2 regions of the Blautia sp. Marseille-P2398 genome follow, and region 2 is predicted to be linked to the other one. Evidence: riboswitches for the same ligand, from Rfam matches in the RefSeq annotation. Region 2 holds a riboswitch; the other holds the start of a gene.
What was found. Region 2 has a riboswitch for FMN ahead of ACESZG_RS07470 (ECF transporter S component). Riboswitches for the same ligand answer to the same signal wherever they lie in the genome.
Positions count from the first base shown of each region.

Region 1: it holds a riboswitch for FMN, as region 2 does, so the genes downstream of both, ribD (bifunctional diaminohydroxyphosphoribosylaminopyrimidine deaminase/5-amino-6-(5-phosphoribosylamino)uracil reductase RibD) here and ACESZG_RS07470 (ECF transporter S component) in region 2, are expected to answer to the same signal.

Region 1 is NZ_CAXSTD010000001.1:406,750-414,766, reverse strand. Features, by position in the region: gene trpS (tryptophan--tRNA ligase) at 1-119, opposite strand, end outside; gene ACESZG_RS01990 (AAA family ATPase) at 370-1,860, shown strand; FMN riboswitch at 1,967-2,081, shown strand; gene ribD (bifunctional diaminohydroxyphosphoribosylaminopyrimidine deaminase/5-amino-6-(5-phosphoribosylamino)uracil reductase RibD) at 2,326-3,435, shown strand; gene ribE (riboflavin synthase) at 3,416-4,063, shown strand; gene ACESZG_RS01975 (bifunctional 3,4-dihydroxy-2-butanone-4-phosphate synthase/GTP cyclohydrolase II) at 4,227-5,426, shown strand; gene ribE (6,7-dimethyl-8-ribityllumazine synthase) at 5,541-6,008, shown strand; gene ACESZG_RS01965 (RluA family pseudouridine synthase) at 6,005-7,054, opposite strand; gene ACESZG_RS01960 (ketopantoate reductase family protein) at 7,231-8,017, shown strand, end outside.
Region 2 is NZ_CAXSTD010000005.1:76,172-84,188, forward strand. Features, by position in the region: gene ACESZG_RS07425 (sulfurtransferase TusA family protein) at 1-10, shown strand, start outside; gene ACESZG_RS07430 (DUF3343 domain-containing protein) at 7-249, shown strand; gene ACESZG_RS07435 (sugar-binding domain-containing protein) at 322-582, opposite strand; gene ACESZG_RS07440 (sugar-binding domain-containing protein) at 576-905, opposite strand; gene ACESZG_RS07445 (hypothetical protein) at 934-1,107, shown strand; gene ACESZG_RS07450 (AEC family transporter) at 1,122-2,051, shown strand; gene ACESZG_RS07455 (SH3 domain-containing protein) at 3,058-3,954, shown strand; gene ACESZG_RS07460 (DUF5684 domain-containing protein) at 4,084-4,533, opposite strand; gene ACESZG_RS07465 (hypothetical protein) at 5,042-5,521, opposite strand; FMN riboswitch at 5,653-5,786, shown strand; gene ACESZG_RS07470 (ECF transporter S component) at 5,940-6,575, shown strand; gene ACESZG_RS07475 (nucleotidyltransferase family protein) at 6,776-7,069, shown strand; gene ACESZG_RS07480 (HI0074 family nucleotidyltransferase substrate-binding subunit) at 7,056-7,445, shown strand; gene ACESZG_RS07485 (NUDIX hydrolase) at 7,486-8,017, shown strand, end outside.

The sequences.
Region 1 (8,017 bases), on a different contig from region 2:
TAAATTTCATCATATAAGCCGGAGTTCTGTAAACGAACACGCTCGGATAATGAACCAACATAATGTCCAACATGAAGGCGGCCTGTTGGGCGGTCACCGGTTAAAATAATTTTGCTCATTTTGCTCTCCTAAAAGTAAATTCCGATTTTCCAGAGAATATCTGGAAATTCTCAGTTATCCCTATTATAAAGCCTGCGGATGTTACCGTCAATGATTTTGGCGGAATAAATGAGGATATAATTTTTTGAATAATTATGCAATAAATACATTTACAGAATTGATAAAAAGAAAAGATTCTGCTAGAATAATAAAGAGTTGTACATTAAAAATTACACACTGATTAAGGATAAAATAAAAGGAGTATTTACTATGCCAGTATTTGATTTCAGCGGTGCTTCAGACAAGAAACCAGGTGTACAGTCTGAATGTACCTACACTACTTTCCAGTCTAATGAAAAGGAGACTTCCCCTGAGAAACCGATCATGATCCTGGATAACAGCAGCTGTCAGTGGAAACATCATTCCTGCGGTATTTTTACTAATCCAATCAAACGTACATCCTTTGAATTTAAAGAAGATGACGGCGTTTTCAGTGCAGATATCATCAGTATTGATTCAAGATTTGTAAGTCTTCTGAAATGGCTTGGGGAGAATCATATCAATGTGCGTCTTTCAGGAGAGAATAAAGAGAATGGTTATGCAGTTTATAAGATCCGTGAAACTGCTTTTGGCGGCGGTACGAAGCTTTCCGCAGAAGACGGATTTCTTCAGTTTATGATCGAGAGACTTCTTGCAAGCAGTGCACCTGCAGAGCTTGTTGAGGATGAAGATGAGGAAGAAGCAGGGGACGAGATGAAGCTGACAAGCATTCAGAGCATCACTGATTTTATGACCTGCGCAGGCAGAACACTGCCGGACAATATCCGTCTCTGGGCGAGAAGAAACCTTGCAGTTGCCCGTTCACACGAAGTATCTCCGGAGGAGAGACGTCATGCTCAGAGAGCACTTTCCATCATGATGAATGTACAGTGGAAGAGCAATTACTTTGAAGCAATCGATCCTCAGGAAGCCCGCAGGATCCTTGATGAGGAACTCTACGGAATGGAATCTGTAAAGCAGCGTATCATTGAAACAATCATACAGATCAACCGTACCCATACACTTCCTGCATACGGACTTCTCCTTGTAGGTCCTGCAGGTACAGGCAAATCTCAGATTGCCTATGCAGTTGCCCGTATTCTGAAACTGCCTTGGACAACTCTGGACATGAGTTCCATCAATGATCCGGAACAGCTTACAGGAAGTTCCAGAATCTATGCAAACGCAAAGCCCGGAATCATCATGGAAGCTTTCTCGGCAGCAGGAGAATCCAATCTTGTATTTATTATCAACGAGCTTGATAAAGCAGCGTCAGGTAAGGGCAACGGAAACCCTGCAGACGTACTTCTTACTCTGCTTGACAACCTTGGATTTACAGATAACTATATGGAATGTATGGTGCCCACAGTGGGCGTTTATCCTATTGCTACGGCAAACGATAAGTCCCAGATTAGCGCACCTCTTATGTCCCGTTTTGCAGTGATCGATATCCCGGATTATACATCAGAAGAGAAGAAGATCATCTTCTCCAAATACGTTCTTCCGAAAGTTCTGAAACGCATGAGCCTGAAAGCAGAAGAATGTGTAGTAACAGAAGACGGTCTGGATGCCATCGTTGAATTGCATAAAAATACAAGCGGTATTCGTGATCTGGAACAGGCAGCAGAGCATATCGCAGCCAATGCCCTGTATCAGATTGAAGTAGATCACCTGACAGGTGTGACATTCAATGCAGAGATGGTAAGAGAATTACTTTCCTGAAAAACTGAAATTATATGTCTGAAAAAATCTTGACATAAATAAAAATTAAGAGTATACTTTCAGACATCAACAGGATAAAATTTAGAAATTGCTGATAAAAATAAAATAAGATCTTCAGGGCAGGGTGCAATTCCCTACCGGTGGTAAAGCCCACGAGCCGTAAGGCATGATTCGGTGTAATTCCGAAGCCGACAGTACAGTCTGGATGAAAGAAGATAACAGTAGAGATACAGAAGAATTAACTGATCTGTGAAAGCGACTGCTCTGGAATAATAAATTTATTCCAGAGCTTTTTAATATCATCAAAGCAGTTTTAATGATGAAGCAAAAAGTCAGATTCACACGAAGATAATTCAAGCAGATATTAATTTACAGGCCCTGGATGTTGAAAGACACCGGGGCTTTTTTGGTATCATCAGTACCATCAGAAGAACAGGAGATGAGGGATTGAAAGATATAACGGATATGGAAAAAGACAGGCAATATATGAAAATGGCGTTAGAACTGGCGCAAAAAGGAATGGGATTTACAGCACCTAACCCAATGGTAGGTGCCGTGATCGTCAAAAGCGGAAAAGTCATTGGCCAGGGATATCACAGAAAATACGGTGAACTTCATGCAGAAAGGGAAGCTCTGGCATCATGTACAGAACAGCCAGAAGGTGCCTCCATATATGTTACTCTGGAACCTTGCTGCCATTACGGGAAACAGCCTCCGTGTGTCAATGCAATCCTGGAATCGGGGATCAGACGTGTGATTATTGGTTCCTCGGACCCTAATCCCCTGGTTTCAGGAAAAGGAATCCGGATTCTGAAAGAGCATGGGATCGAAGTAACGGAAAACGTTTTAAAAGAAGAGTGCGATAAACTCAATGAAGCATTTTTCTATTACATACAGAATCAAAAACCATATGTAGTCATGAAATATGCGATGACCATGGATGGAAAAATTGCCACTTATACAGGCGCATCCAGATGGGTGACAGGCGAAGCTGCCAGAATGCATGTGCAGAAACAGAGATTGAAATATACAGGGATTATGGCTGGAGTGGGAACTGTGCTGGCAGATGATCCGATGCTTACATGCAGACTGGAAAACGGCAGAAATCCTGTGCGTATTATCTGTGACTCCCACTTGCGGACACCACTGAATTCCAGAATTGTGAAAACGGCATCAACAATTCCAACAATCTTTGCAACCAGCAGTAAAGACCAGCAGAAGATAAAGAATTATGAAGATATGGGATGTAAAGTTCTGGATGTCCCGGAAAAAAACGGACACATAGATTTAAACAGACTAATGGAACTTCTGGGAGCTGCAAAGATAGACAGTATCTTACTGGAAGGAGGAGGCACTTTAAACTGGTCAGCACTCGAAAGCGGTATTGTTCAGAAAGTCCAGACCTATATAGCACCCAAACTTTTTGGGGGAGAAAGTGCAAAGACACCGATAGAAGGAAAAGGATTTCCTGATCCTGCCAGCGCAATATTATTAAAAAACAGCGAAATAATCAGAATAGGAGATGATTTTCTTATAGAGAGTGAGGTGAAGAGTAATGTTCACGGGAATTGTTGAAGAACTGGGAACTGTGAAAAAAATAAAAAAAGGAGCAAATTCAGCAGTATTTACGATACGGGCAGAGAAAATTCTGGATGATCTGAAAACAGGGGACAGTGTAGCTGTAAATGGAATCTGCCTCACTGTAACTGCATGTCTGGAAGATGGTTTTACAGCAGATGTGATGCATGAGACATTGAATCGTTCTGCGCTGATTCAGCTTTCTTTGGGACAGCATGTAAATCTGGAAAGGGCAATGCCTGCAAATGGAAGATTTGGAGGACACATTGTTGCCGGGCATGTGGATGGAACAGGAAAAATCACGGAAATTCGCAGAGATGATAATGCTGTCTGGTACACCATTCAGGCTTCACCACAAATTATGAAATATATTGTGACAAAAGGTTCTGTAACAGTTGATGGAATCAGTCTTACAGTGGCAAAAGTCTCAGAAACAGACTTTTCCATTTCTGCAATTCCTCATACAGTAAAGATTACAGTCCTCGGAGAACGCAAAGAAGGAGATATCGTTAATCTGGAGACAGACATAATTGGAAAATACGTGGAAAAATTAATAACGCCTGTGAAAGAACAGCCGATAAAAAGTAATATTACACGGGATTTTCTGAATAAGTATGGCTTTTGACAGAATTAACCACAAAGCGGTTATTCGATTGATGCAGAACTGTACAGTGGATGTTTTATCTGCCTGACACGAACCAGATAAGCAGCCAATACGAATGATTTTGCCCTCTTAACAACAGAAAAATATATTGTATCAGAAAATACATTGCATAAGGAGAGAAAAAATGAACGGATTTGATTCAGTAGAAGAAGCTCTGGAAGAACTTCGGAATGGAAAAATTATTCTGGTAACGGATGATCCGGACAGAGAGAATGAAGGAGATTTTATCTGTGCAGCAGAGTTTGCCACAACAGAAAATATTAACTTTATGGCAACTCACGGAAAAGGACTTATCTGTATGCCAATGTCTGAGGAATATGTAAGAAAACTGCAGTTCCCGCAGATGGTAGCAGAAAATTCAGATAATCACGAAACTGCTTTTACTGTTTCCGTAGACCATATCAGCACCACTACAGGAATCTCTGCGGCAGAACGTTCTGTTACTGCCATGAAATGTGTGGATGAGAATGCAAAACCCGAAGATTTCAGACGCCCCGGACATATGTTTCCACTTCTGGCGAAGAAGAACGGTGTTCTGGAAAGAAACGGACATACAGAGGCAACTGTAGACCTGTGCAGACTTGCAGGGTTAAAACAGTGCGGGCTGTGCTGTGAAATTATGAGAGAAGACGGCACTATGATGCGGACTTCTGAGTTACGGGAACTTGCCGGAAAGTGGAATCTTAAATTCATAACAATTAAAGATATTCAGAATTACCGTAAATGCCATGATATTCTGGTGGATCGCGTGACGACCACAAAAATGCCGACCAGATACGGAGAGTTTATGGCGTATGGATTTGTAAACCGCCTGAATGGGGAACATCATGTAGCACTGGTAAAAGGTGAAATCGGAGATGGAGAAAACGTTCTGTGCCGTGTGCATTCAGAGTGCCTGACAGGAGACGTTTTTGGATCACAGCGTTGTGACTGCGGACAGCAGTTTGCAGCGGCGATGGCCCAGATTGAGGAAGAAGGCAGAGGGATACTCCTTTATATGAGACAGGAAGGAAGAGGAATCGGACTGATCAATAAACTTCGTGCCTATGAACTTCAGGAACAGGGAATGGATACACTCGAAGCGAATCTGGCACTTGGATTTGCCGGAGACGAAAGAGAATACTACATTGGTGCGCAGATTCTGAGAAATCTTGGGGTAAAAGAGCTGAGGCTGCTGACAAATAACCCGGATAAAGTTTATCAGTTGGAAGAATTTGGCATCAGGATCAAACAGAGAGTTCCGATACAGATGAATGCCACAGCGTATGATCTGCGTTATCTTAAGACAAAACAATTACGAATGGGACATATTCTGAAGTATTAAATACAGCGGGGATTTTCATATATAACGATAACGTTCCCGAAAATAAAATTTACCGTATATAAAAACCTGTACAGGTTAAAAAATATAAATTTACAGATGAAAGGACCAGAAAAAATGAAAACATTAGAAGGAAAATTAGTATCAGATGGAATGAAAGTAGGAATTGTAGCAGCCCGCTTCAATGAATTTATAACTTCCAAGCTGGTAAGTGGTGCCATGGATGGGCTGACACGTCACAATGTAAAAGAAGAGGACATCCAGGTAGCGTGGGTACCAGGTGCTTTTGAAATCCCACTGATCGCGTCTAAAATGGCAAAAAGTGGAAAGTATGATGCGGTTATCTGCGTAGGTGCTGTGATTCGTGGAAATACCAGTCATTATGATTATGTATGCAATGAGGTTTCCAAAGGGATTGCATCAGTATCACTGGAAACAGGAGTTCCGGTATTATTCGGAGTGCTTACCACAGAAAACATCGAGCAGGCAATTGAACGCGCAGGTACAAAAGCAGGAAATAAAGGCTATGACTGTGCACTCAGTGCCATTGAAATGGTAAATCTGATCAAAGAATTTGAAGCTTAAATAGACAACAGATCAGACCCTGAAAGTGAAACCAGTTCACGAAAATCGAAAGGTAATGGTGCTTCCAGAAGGAGCATTTCATCTCTGAAAGGATGCTGAAAAGAAACTTTCCATGCATGAAGGGCTGCCCTGGAAAAGGAAGCACAGGAAGATATTTTATCGTCTGAATGATAAAGAGTATCTCCAAGCAAAGGATGTCCTGTGGATGCCATATGGACACGGATCTGGTGGGTACGTCCGGTATCCAGCTTAAGTGTGATAAGCGACCAGTCCTGACTGGAAAAAAGAGTATGATAATGAGTAACTGCTGTTTTGATTTTTCCCGATAATGCAGATGAATGTAAGGAAAGATCAGCAGCAGTTTTCATTTTCAGATGATTCTCCGGGTCCTGCATCAGCGGTAAATCTAAGGTATGCCAGACACCAGGCATATCTACAGGCAAAGTACCGGATACAGCGGCAAGATATTGCTTGTGAATTTTGCATGGAGATTTTACAGATTGAAGCCTTGAAGCTGCTACCTGATTTTGGGCAAAAACCACAATCCCGGAAGTCTCCTGATCCAGCCGCCCCACCGGGCGGACACAGACCTGTTCATTTTTCTCTCGAAAGTAACTGGCAACAAGATTGGAGAGGCTGTCTGTATAATGCATTCCCGTCGGATGCGTAACCATTCCTGCCGGTTTATCAACTGCCAGAATATCCGTATCTTCATATAAAATATTCAGAGAAAAAGAAGTTTCGGAAACTGGAGCTGAAGCTTTGTTGGAATGGAAATCCGACAAATCTTTACTTTTGATTCCGTCATTATAATTTTCAAGATGCGCAGAAGCAGTCCCGGCTTCCTCCAGACAAACGCGGATCACATCGCCTGGATATATTGTCTCAGTTACACGACAGCGAACTCCGTTTCTGGTAATCCCGTCCGGTCGAAACTTCGCCTGGCTGATCTGCCGTTTTGTAAGTCCTGCATTCTTTTTCAGAAATGCTTCCATTTTAAGTTCTGTAGTTTGTTCATCTATTCTAAATTCCAGATATCGTTCCATCTTAATACTTTTCCTGTGTAATATATTCTGATATTGATACCATTGATATTACAGGGCAAAAAATAAACTGTCAATGCAAAATTATGTCAGCGTAATGCATAAAATATACTGAAGAAAAATTGCAATTGTGCTATGATATAAGAATCAAAACAATGAAAGCGGGGCAGAAAATAAATATGAAATACTTAATCATTGGAGCCGGAGGAACCGGTGGTGTTACCGGATATTATATGAAAAAAGCAGGCAAGGACGTAACCCTGATCGCGAGAGGCGAACACCTGAAAAAGATCCAGAAACAGGGTCTTACATTGGAGAAAATGTGGGATAAAACAGAGGAAAACATAAGCATTCCTGCTACAGATATGGAGCATTATGCAGAGCATCCGGACGTAATTTTTGTCTGCGTAAAAGGCTATTCCTTACAGGAAACGATTCCGTTTATCAAACGCATTGCCAGGAAAAATACTATCGTAATTCCAGTGTTGAATATATATGGAACAGGTGGAAAAATGCAGAAAGAACTGCCGGATCTTCTGGTAACGGACGGCTGCATCTATGTTTCTGCCAACATTAAAGAACCGGGAAAACTTCTCCAGCATGGACAGATCCTGCACATTGTATTCGGCGTAAGAGACAAAGCAGAATTCCGACCGGAACTGAAAGAGATTCAGAAAGACCTCTGTGACAGTCATATCGACGGGACTCTTTCGGAAAACATCCGCCGTGAAGCACTGGAGAAATTTTCCTATGTATCCCCGATCGGGGCAGCAGGACTCTATTACCACGCAACTGCCGCAGATTTCCAGAAAGAAGGCGAAGCCAGAGAACTTTTTAAGACCATGATAAAAGAAATCGCAGCACTTGCAGAAGCCATGGGAGTTCCTTTCCAGAAAGATATGGCAGAAGTAAATTTAAAAATCCTTTCCAACCTCGCACCGGAAGCAACCACTTCCATGCAGCGGG
Region 2 (8,017 bases):
TACAAAATGATCACATATATAGCAACCTTCTATTCCCATTATGGAGCTATTCAGTTTCGAAGAAACTGCCAGGCAATGAATCTGAGTGCAGAAGTCATGCCTGTCCCAAGAGATTTAAGCTCCTCCTGCGGAACCTGTGTGAGATTTCATACAGAAGCGGACTTCCCGGAGAAAACAGAGGAAGTCGAGCAGATCGTCAGAGTAGAACCGCAGGGATATGTTGGGATTTATCATGCGGATGAAGAATAAGAGAACCCTTCTGTGGACAAATTGTCGGTAGAAGGGTTCTTGTTTATTTTATAGAGATGCAGGCATAAAATATTACTCCTGTGTAAGTTTCAGCAGTGCTTCAGCAAGATTGGAGTCCAGGATCAGCACATCCACCAGCCCGCCCTTTAAAGCGCTTAACACAGCATTTGCTTTGGACACACCTGATACAAGGGAAATCTTGCGGTCAATTTTTTTGAACTGCTCCATGCTGATCGATATCATGCGTTCTTTAAGTGTAGTATTACATTCCTGTCCGTCATGATCAAAGAAGCGAAGGGCAATATCTCCGGAAACATTTTCCTGTTTCAGCATCTCCAGATCCTCTGTGAACATAAAATCCGGAGATGCAAGAACGGATTCTTCTTCTCTTCCTTCATGATCCGGGAGGCTTCTTTGCTGCTCATAAGAGCGTCTGTGAGAAGATAATAGTTCTCTCCGAAGAATGCCTTTGCCATACGGGATACCAGAGTACGTACATCCAGTTCATTTTCACAGCAGGCAATACTGCCATGAAGAGTAACGAACTTTGCATTTACCTTCTGGGAAGGATTGAGATAATTGATCATATGGTAAACAGTACTGCCCCAGGTGACGCCCAAAATATCACTTTCTTTTAATCTACGGGGATTTCGTATTCAGGCATATGAAAATGATATACAAATCTTGAAATTGTGTGTAAAATATGGGGTAGAGATTATGCTTGGAAGCGATGCACACAGAGAAGAGGATGTAGGTGATTTTACCAGGACAGAAAAAATTCTTAAGGAAGTAGATTTTCCGGAGGAACTGATCGTGAACCGTTCCCTTTCATATGTGAAAAACCGGCTTCGGGTGTAGAAAGGGAGGTTTTTATGTTTTCAGTACTAATGAGGGCTTTTTCATTTACCCTGATCATCATCATCGGAATTGTAATGAAATCTACAGGCTTTGTGCCGAAAGATGCAGGTGCATCAGTTAAGAAATTTCTGATCTATGTAACACTTCCTGCATCTATTATCACCAATTTCTCTGCAATAGAGGATATGGGATTTAATATGCTGATAATAGCAGCACTTGGAATTCTTCTGAATGTAATTATGATTGCAGTAGGTGCACTGATCACACGCAGAAAATCCAAAGGAGAACAGGCGTTAAATATGCTCTGTCTTCCGGCATTTAACATCGGGGCGTTCTGTCTGCCGTTTGTGCAGAGCTTCCTTCCGGCTATGGGAAGTGTTACTGCCTGTATGTTCGATGTAGGAAACAGTATTATGTGTACCGGAGGTACTTATGCATTCGTTGCAGAGTATACAGCAGCTTCCGGTTCCAAAAAAGGAATTGATCTTAAATCCTTTGCAAAACGTCTGATTACCAGTCCTCCGCTGGTAGCCTATGTAGTTATGTTTATTTTAGCTGTTGCAAATATTGACACGCCACCGGTTATTCTTACACTGATCGAGCCAATGGCAAAGGCCAACACATTTGTTGCCATGCTGATGTTAGGTCTTCTGTTCCATATCGAATTCAAGAAAGAATACATGGGTGAGATTTTCAAACTGATCGGAATCCGTCATATCTTTGCTGCAGTCTGTGCTGTAATCTTCTATTTTGTTTTACCGTTTGATCTGGTTATCAGACAGACACTCGTTTTACTGTGCTTCGCTCCTATGAGTGCAGTGGCACCTGCCTACACCGGAATGTGCGGCGGTGATGAAGGAATGGCAAGCTGTGCAAACAGCGTGAGCATTCTGTGCAGCCTTGTAGTGATTACTGCTTTGTTGGCAATTATGGGGCTGTATTAAGTTTTATGAATATGTGAATAAGCAAGAAACGGGCAGGATTCCTGGAGGTGGGAATCCTGCCTTTTTATGCAGATACTCTTAGAGAGTTGTGAAAAGCTCGTTTGTTTTCATGAAGATAACAGAACTTAGTGATTTTTAAAATACAAACATATACTGCCAGTGAATGAAATAAGCAGGAGCAAGGGGTATAATGAACAATGAAGGAACACTTCAGAAATATTTGGAAAAAGAAAAATATTGAAGTTCAAATTGCTATTGTCCAGGGAAGGTTCAATCACAGGACAGTAGCAGACCGATAATATTTATCACAGCCGTTCTCTGAGCAGGAGTCAGCAGATTCCACTGTGACAACATATTTTTTTCTTCTTCAGTCATGGAAACCAGAACATCTGTATCATTAAAGAATTCTGCCAGAGTAATACCAAAGGTCTGGCATATAATTTCAAGTTTGTCTATTCCTGTCTTCCCGTAAAGAGGTTATTTTTTCTAATACATCAAACAATTTCTCACATCAAAATCATTTGTAATTATTATTGATAAATAAGGGATATGCTATATAGCGTCAAAGTTTTCACACTCTGCTGAACTGTCTTAAATGTATTATTTATGCGGACTGCTATAAAAGTAAATGGGTGTATGAAGTATATACATATATGCAAATAAAAAGATTTTTAAGTATGATTTCATGAAGAAAAAAACAATTAGTTTTTCAATGGTGATTAATGATTGAGTATTTGAAGAAGAAAAAGTATAATAAAGAGTAGAAACTGCAAACATGGATATATTAATGCTGTTTTGGGTGTAGAAAAGATAACAAATAGAAGGGGAAGTGATGGAACTACAGATCATCTTGAAAATGTAATGAATTTGATGTAAATAACAGAATTGTATATGAGTGAGAAAGTGGGGTATAGATATGAAAAAGAATAAAAATTTAGTTAGAGTATCAATAGTTGCCAGTTTGCTGATTACAACCAGTTCAATATTAGGACAAAATGTTGAGGTAATGGCATCAAATCCAACGAATTACAAAGATATGACGGAGTATGCTGCATACGAAAATGTAATAGCAGATGCAGGAGCCACTTCCGGAGATTTTGGCATTTCCTTGGCTTTATATGATATTGATCAGGACGGAATAAGAGAGTTACTTATATCACATGGCACCTGTCTTGCTGATTGGGTAAATGATATTTATACATTGGAAGATGGAAAAGATGTGAGCTATATTGGAAATGTAGGCAGACAGGGATTATTTTATACAGCCCCAGATGGAAATGGAATGTATTTTTTGTATGGATATCAAGGATATCAGGAGATAACACGAATTACAAAGAGCGGAAAAGATATTGTGCAAACATTGATAGAATCAAGGGAACTTAATGCAAATGAAAACTATACAGAATTTGCTGATAAGATAGCACTACTTGCACCGGGAGATATTCCAACCCATGGAAATTCTTATGATGTAGAAGTAACAGCCCCGGATGGCGGTGTAAACATGCGCTGTGGCGCAGGAGTGGAGTATGACAAAGTTCTTCCAGACATGATTCCAAACGGAACAGTTCTGACTGTAACTCAGGAAGCAGTGGCTTCCAATGGAAATTCATGGGGCTATACAAATTATAATGGTACATACGGATGGATTGCACTGACGCAGGTCACCAGATATCAGGAACCGACGGAAGGAGCACCTATTCCACATACCAGATATGTAATTAACTGTAATGAGAGTATTACTCTTCGTACAAATCCAGATGTAAATGCTGCTGAAATTTGTCAGATTCCGTTGGGAACAGCCGTTGCTACATTCGGAGATGCCGGAAACGGATTTATTTCTGTGTATTATCAAGGTTCATCTGGATATTGTCTGGCAAGTTATCTGTCTGCTCCAGTGGACTGACAATTCTGATTTTTGCTGTGAAACGGTAAAAGAATATTTTGACAACAGAATTCTATAATAAACTGTAATCTGTATATATGTAAAAATCCTCGGAACGTAAGTTCCGGGGATTTTCCATTTAATATATACTTATTTATCTGCTCCATAATATCTGTCATCGCCGAAGCCAAGGATCAGCATGAAGATTGGCGGTAAGAAGATAAGGCCAATGGCGAATCCTGTGCCTCTGCCGAAGGCTCTTGCAAGCTTAACACTGTACATAATGCTGATTATGGCAAGTATGATTTTGATCAGTACGATGATCATGGAGATCATTAAACTGTCGTTTGTTTCAAGAGTTCCCTGTAAGCAGGAAGATACGATTCCAAGAACCAATGTCAGCCAGAAATATGCAGGCTGCCATGCGATTTTATAAGAAATATAATCGCCATATATTGGAATAATACTTTTCCATCCGGCCTCCCCTGCTTTGGTAAAGATTCTCCAGTTGGCAATAATCTGCAGAAGCCACCATGCGAATGCAATCATCAGATACATACCACCTAAGAATACCATGCTGCTGATAGCTATAAGTCCCATTTGTGTTCCCCCATTTCCTTCTGTGAGATATGATACATGTATCGTTGGTGTAGAAGCATAGTTGAGAACTATGTTTGTTCTCCTGAAGTATTTATGCTAAATCCATTAAAGCATATTCTCAGTAGTTCGTCAATTATCAAAGAAGATTGTACATAAGCGAGGTGAAAACTATGGCAGCAATACTTATGAACTACAAAATACCGGGATATTATATATTTTTCATTTGTCTGGCAGTGATTTCCTGTTTTTCTAATCCTGGAATGGTTGTATTAGCGGGCTGTAGGGTTGATAATATTGATCAGGCAGAGTAAAATTTTATCAATGAAGTGAGTATCCTGCTTTAATATTACAAATATTCGTCTGACTTATGAAAAGTGCCTGATGAGATGAAAATCTTCTCAGGGATGGGTTGTGAGAACAGAGAAAAAAGAATGGTTTCGGAAAAAATAATGACAAGTTAAACAAAAGCCGTAAAGTGGGAATTTCCAGCTTTGCGGCTTTTGTGGTATCATGAATTGAAAGACATCTCAACAACTTTTCCATTGGTTACCTTAATGCGCAGACCTAATCCATTCATGCTTCTCATGGTAGACATGAAAGCGGATTTTGAGCAATAATCGTTGGGAGCTTCACCTCCGGAAAAATAGTATTTGGTCTTGGAAGTAAGTTTAAATGTATGTTTTCCGTATTTTATATATGCTTTTTTGTTTTGGCTGTTTAATATTCCGTTTTTGGAAGTATTAAATGACGCATACATTGTCAGAGTGTTCCCCTTACATATAGCCTTTCTTGTGCCTGACATATAGTATTTTGTGCCATTGGTTGTTATTGTTCCGCCTTTTTTTCCATTTATGCAGGTATCATAGTAGGTTGTACCTGACTTTCCGGTAGCTGCCTGCACATTTGAGAATCCCATGCAGCCGGTAACGAGGCAGATGGCAAGTATCAGTGTTAACATTTTCTGGAACTTCTTTGTCCATGTTTTCATATTGAAAACCTCCTTTCGTTTTCTGGATTTATTATAATAGCCTGGAAAAGCAAAGTCAATAGAGGAGCGTAATGGAATAGTTGTATTGACAATAGATATCTGTATGTAGTATAATCAGACGCAGATAAAAGAAAATTCTTCGGGGTTGTGGTGATCAGCATCAGCTGAGATTCCCTACCGGCGGTTATAGTCCGCGACCCGCTTCGGCGGCTGATCTGGTGAAATTCCAGAACCGACAGTATAGTCTGGATGAGAGAAGAACACGCGATATTTACCATACGTGCTCATTACCCCGGATATGATCCGGGGTTTTTTATATGTTGAAGAAAATCTTCATTATATAGAAAGCTTGTGGAATTTTCTTTTAACAGGATATGAGACATATCCATAAAGAATAATTTCAAAGGAGAGAAACAGTATGAGTGAACAGGTATTAAGAAATGGAAATGCGATGGCAAGGAGTAAGACGAGAACCATTACACAGATAGCCATGCTTGGCGCTATCGCAGGAATTTTAATGAATCTGGAGTTTCCGCTTCCTTTCCTGGCACCGACTTTTTATCAGCTGGATTTTTCAGAAATCCCGGTACTGGTTGGTTCATTCGCAATGGGACCGATTGCAGGTGTACTGATCGAGCTGGTGAAGATTCTTGTGCATCTGGTAACAAAGGGCTCTATGACAGCAGGTGTAGGCGATGTGGCAAACTTCATCTTTGGATGTACATTTGCAGTTCCGGCAGGTCTGATCTACCGTTACAAATCTGTTAAGAGCAGAAAACATGCAGTGATCGGAATGGCAGTTGGAACCGTACTTACAGCAGTAGTTGCATGCTTCATCAATGCATTCGTGTTACTTCCGGCATACGGAAAGGCTTTTGGAATGCCGGTAGAAGCATTTATTGAAATGGGAAGTGCAGTACACAGTTCTGTAAATAATCTTCTTACATTTGCAGCAATGATCATTTTCCCATTCAACATATTCAAATATGCTCTGACATCCCTGATCGTATTCCTGATTTATAAGAGAATCCGCGTGGTGCTCAAGGGAGATTGATTTTATATCTGATAAAGAATAAATAAATTGGCAGTACAATAAATAAAAAAGAAGAACAGCCGTATGATGAAAAATCTGCGGCTGTTCTTCTTTTTATGTGCAAAAATAATTACGGAAATTTTCAGACAGACTTAAAAAAGACACGATAATATGGTAAGATAAAACAGACGATATAAACATCGGAATGTGAGGTTTATAAAATGAATGATACAGGAATCAGACCGGAAGTTATAGAAGAAATCCGAAACCTTGCGCAAAAATATGATATTGAAAAAGTAATTCTTTTTGGTTCGAGAGCAAGAGGGGATTTCAGAAGAACAAGTGATATAGATATTGCAGTCACAGGAGGAGATTTTGCAAGGTTTGCGTTAGATGTGGATGAAGAGACAAGTACTCTTCTGGAGTATGATATTGTAAATCTTGATCGTGACATGCAGGATGAATTAAGAGAATCTATAGAGAAGGAAGGGAGGATTTTGTATGAGAAAATATGAGAATTTCTGCAATGCACTGTCTAACATGAAAGATATTTATAATTATGAAGAACCATATGATAATGTAGTGATTACCGGACTCGTAGGATTGTATGAAATTTGTTTTGAGCAGTCATGGAAAATGATGAAAGAAATACTGGAGATTCATGGATATGCAGAGGGAGCAACAGGTTCACCGAAAATCATTCTGAAGACTGCCTATAAAGCAGGAATGATAAGAGATGAGGAGCAGTGGCTTCGTGCATTGCAGGCAAGAAATAATGTTACACATTCTTACAATCAGAAAATTGCGTTAGGAATTATAGCTGATGCAAAAGAAGAGTTTTATCAGATGTTTTGCGAACTAAAAACAGAGATAGAAGAAAATTGGCTGTAATAATCAGCGAAGGTATAGAAAGCGAAAGGAAGTATCCATTATGGGACAGATACACAATATTGAAAAACTGACAGATTGTAAATTTTTAAATTTGTATCATTTAAATGCAACAAGTGTTCACAACACTCCTGTGTCATATTTCGTGGCATCACGTGCGAAGAGTATTAACGAATTAAAGATAAAAACAGGTAAAAACGCTCCGGATGGCGTGATCATTTACAGTCTTTATGGGGAAAAGAGAGACAGAGTTGTATTAGTACGTCAGTACAGATACGCAATTGGCGAATATATCTACGAATTCCCGGCAGGTCTGGTAGAATCGAACGAAGAATTCCATGAGGGTGCAGTAAGAGAAATGTACGAGGAAACAGGACTGAAATTCACACCGCTGAAAGTAGATCCTGCATTTGAGAAACCTTATTTCACAACGGTTGGCATGACAGATGAATCCTGCGCAACTGTTTATGGATATGCGGAAGGTGAAATCAGTAAAGATGCACAGGAAGACACAGAGGAAATTGAAGTTGTACTTGCTGACAGAGAAGAAGTAAAGAGGATTCTGCGTGAAGAAA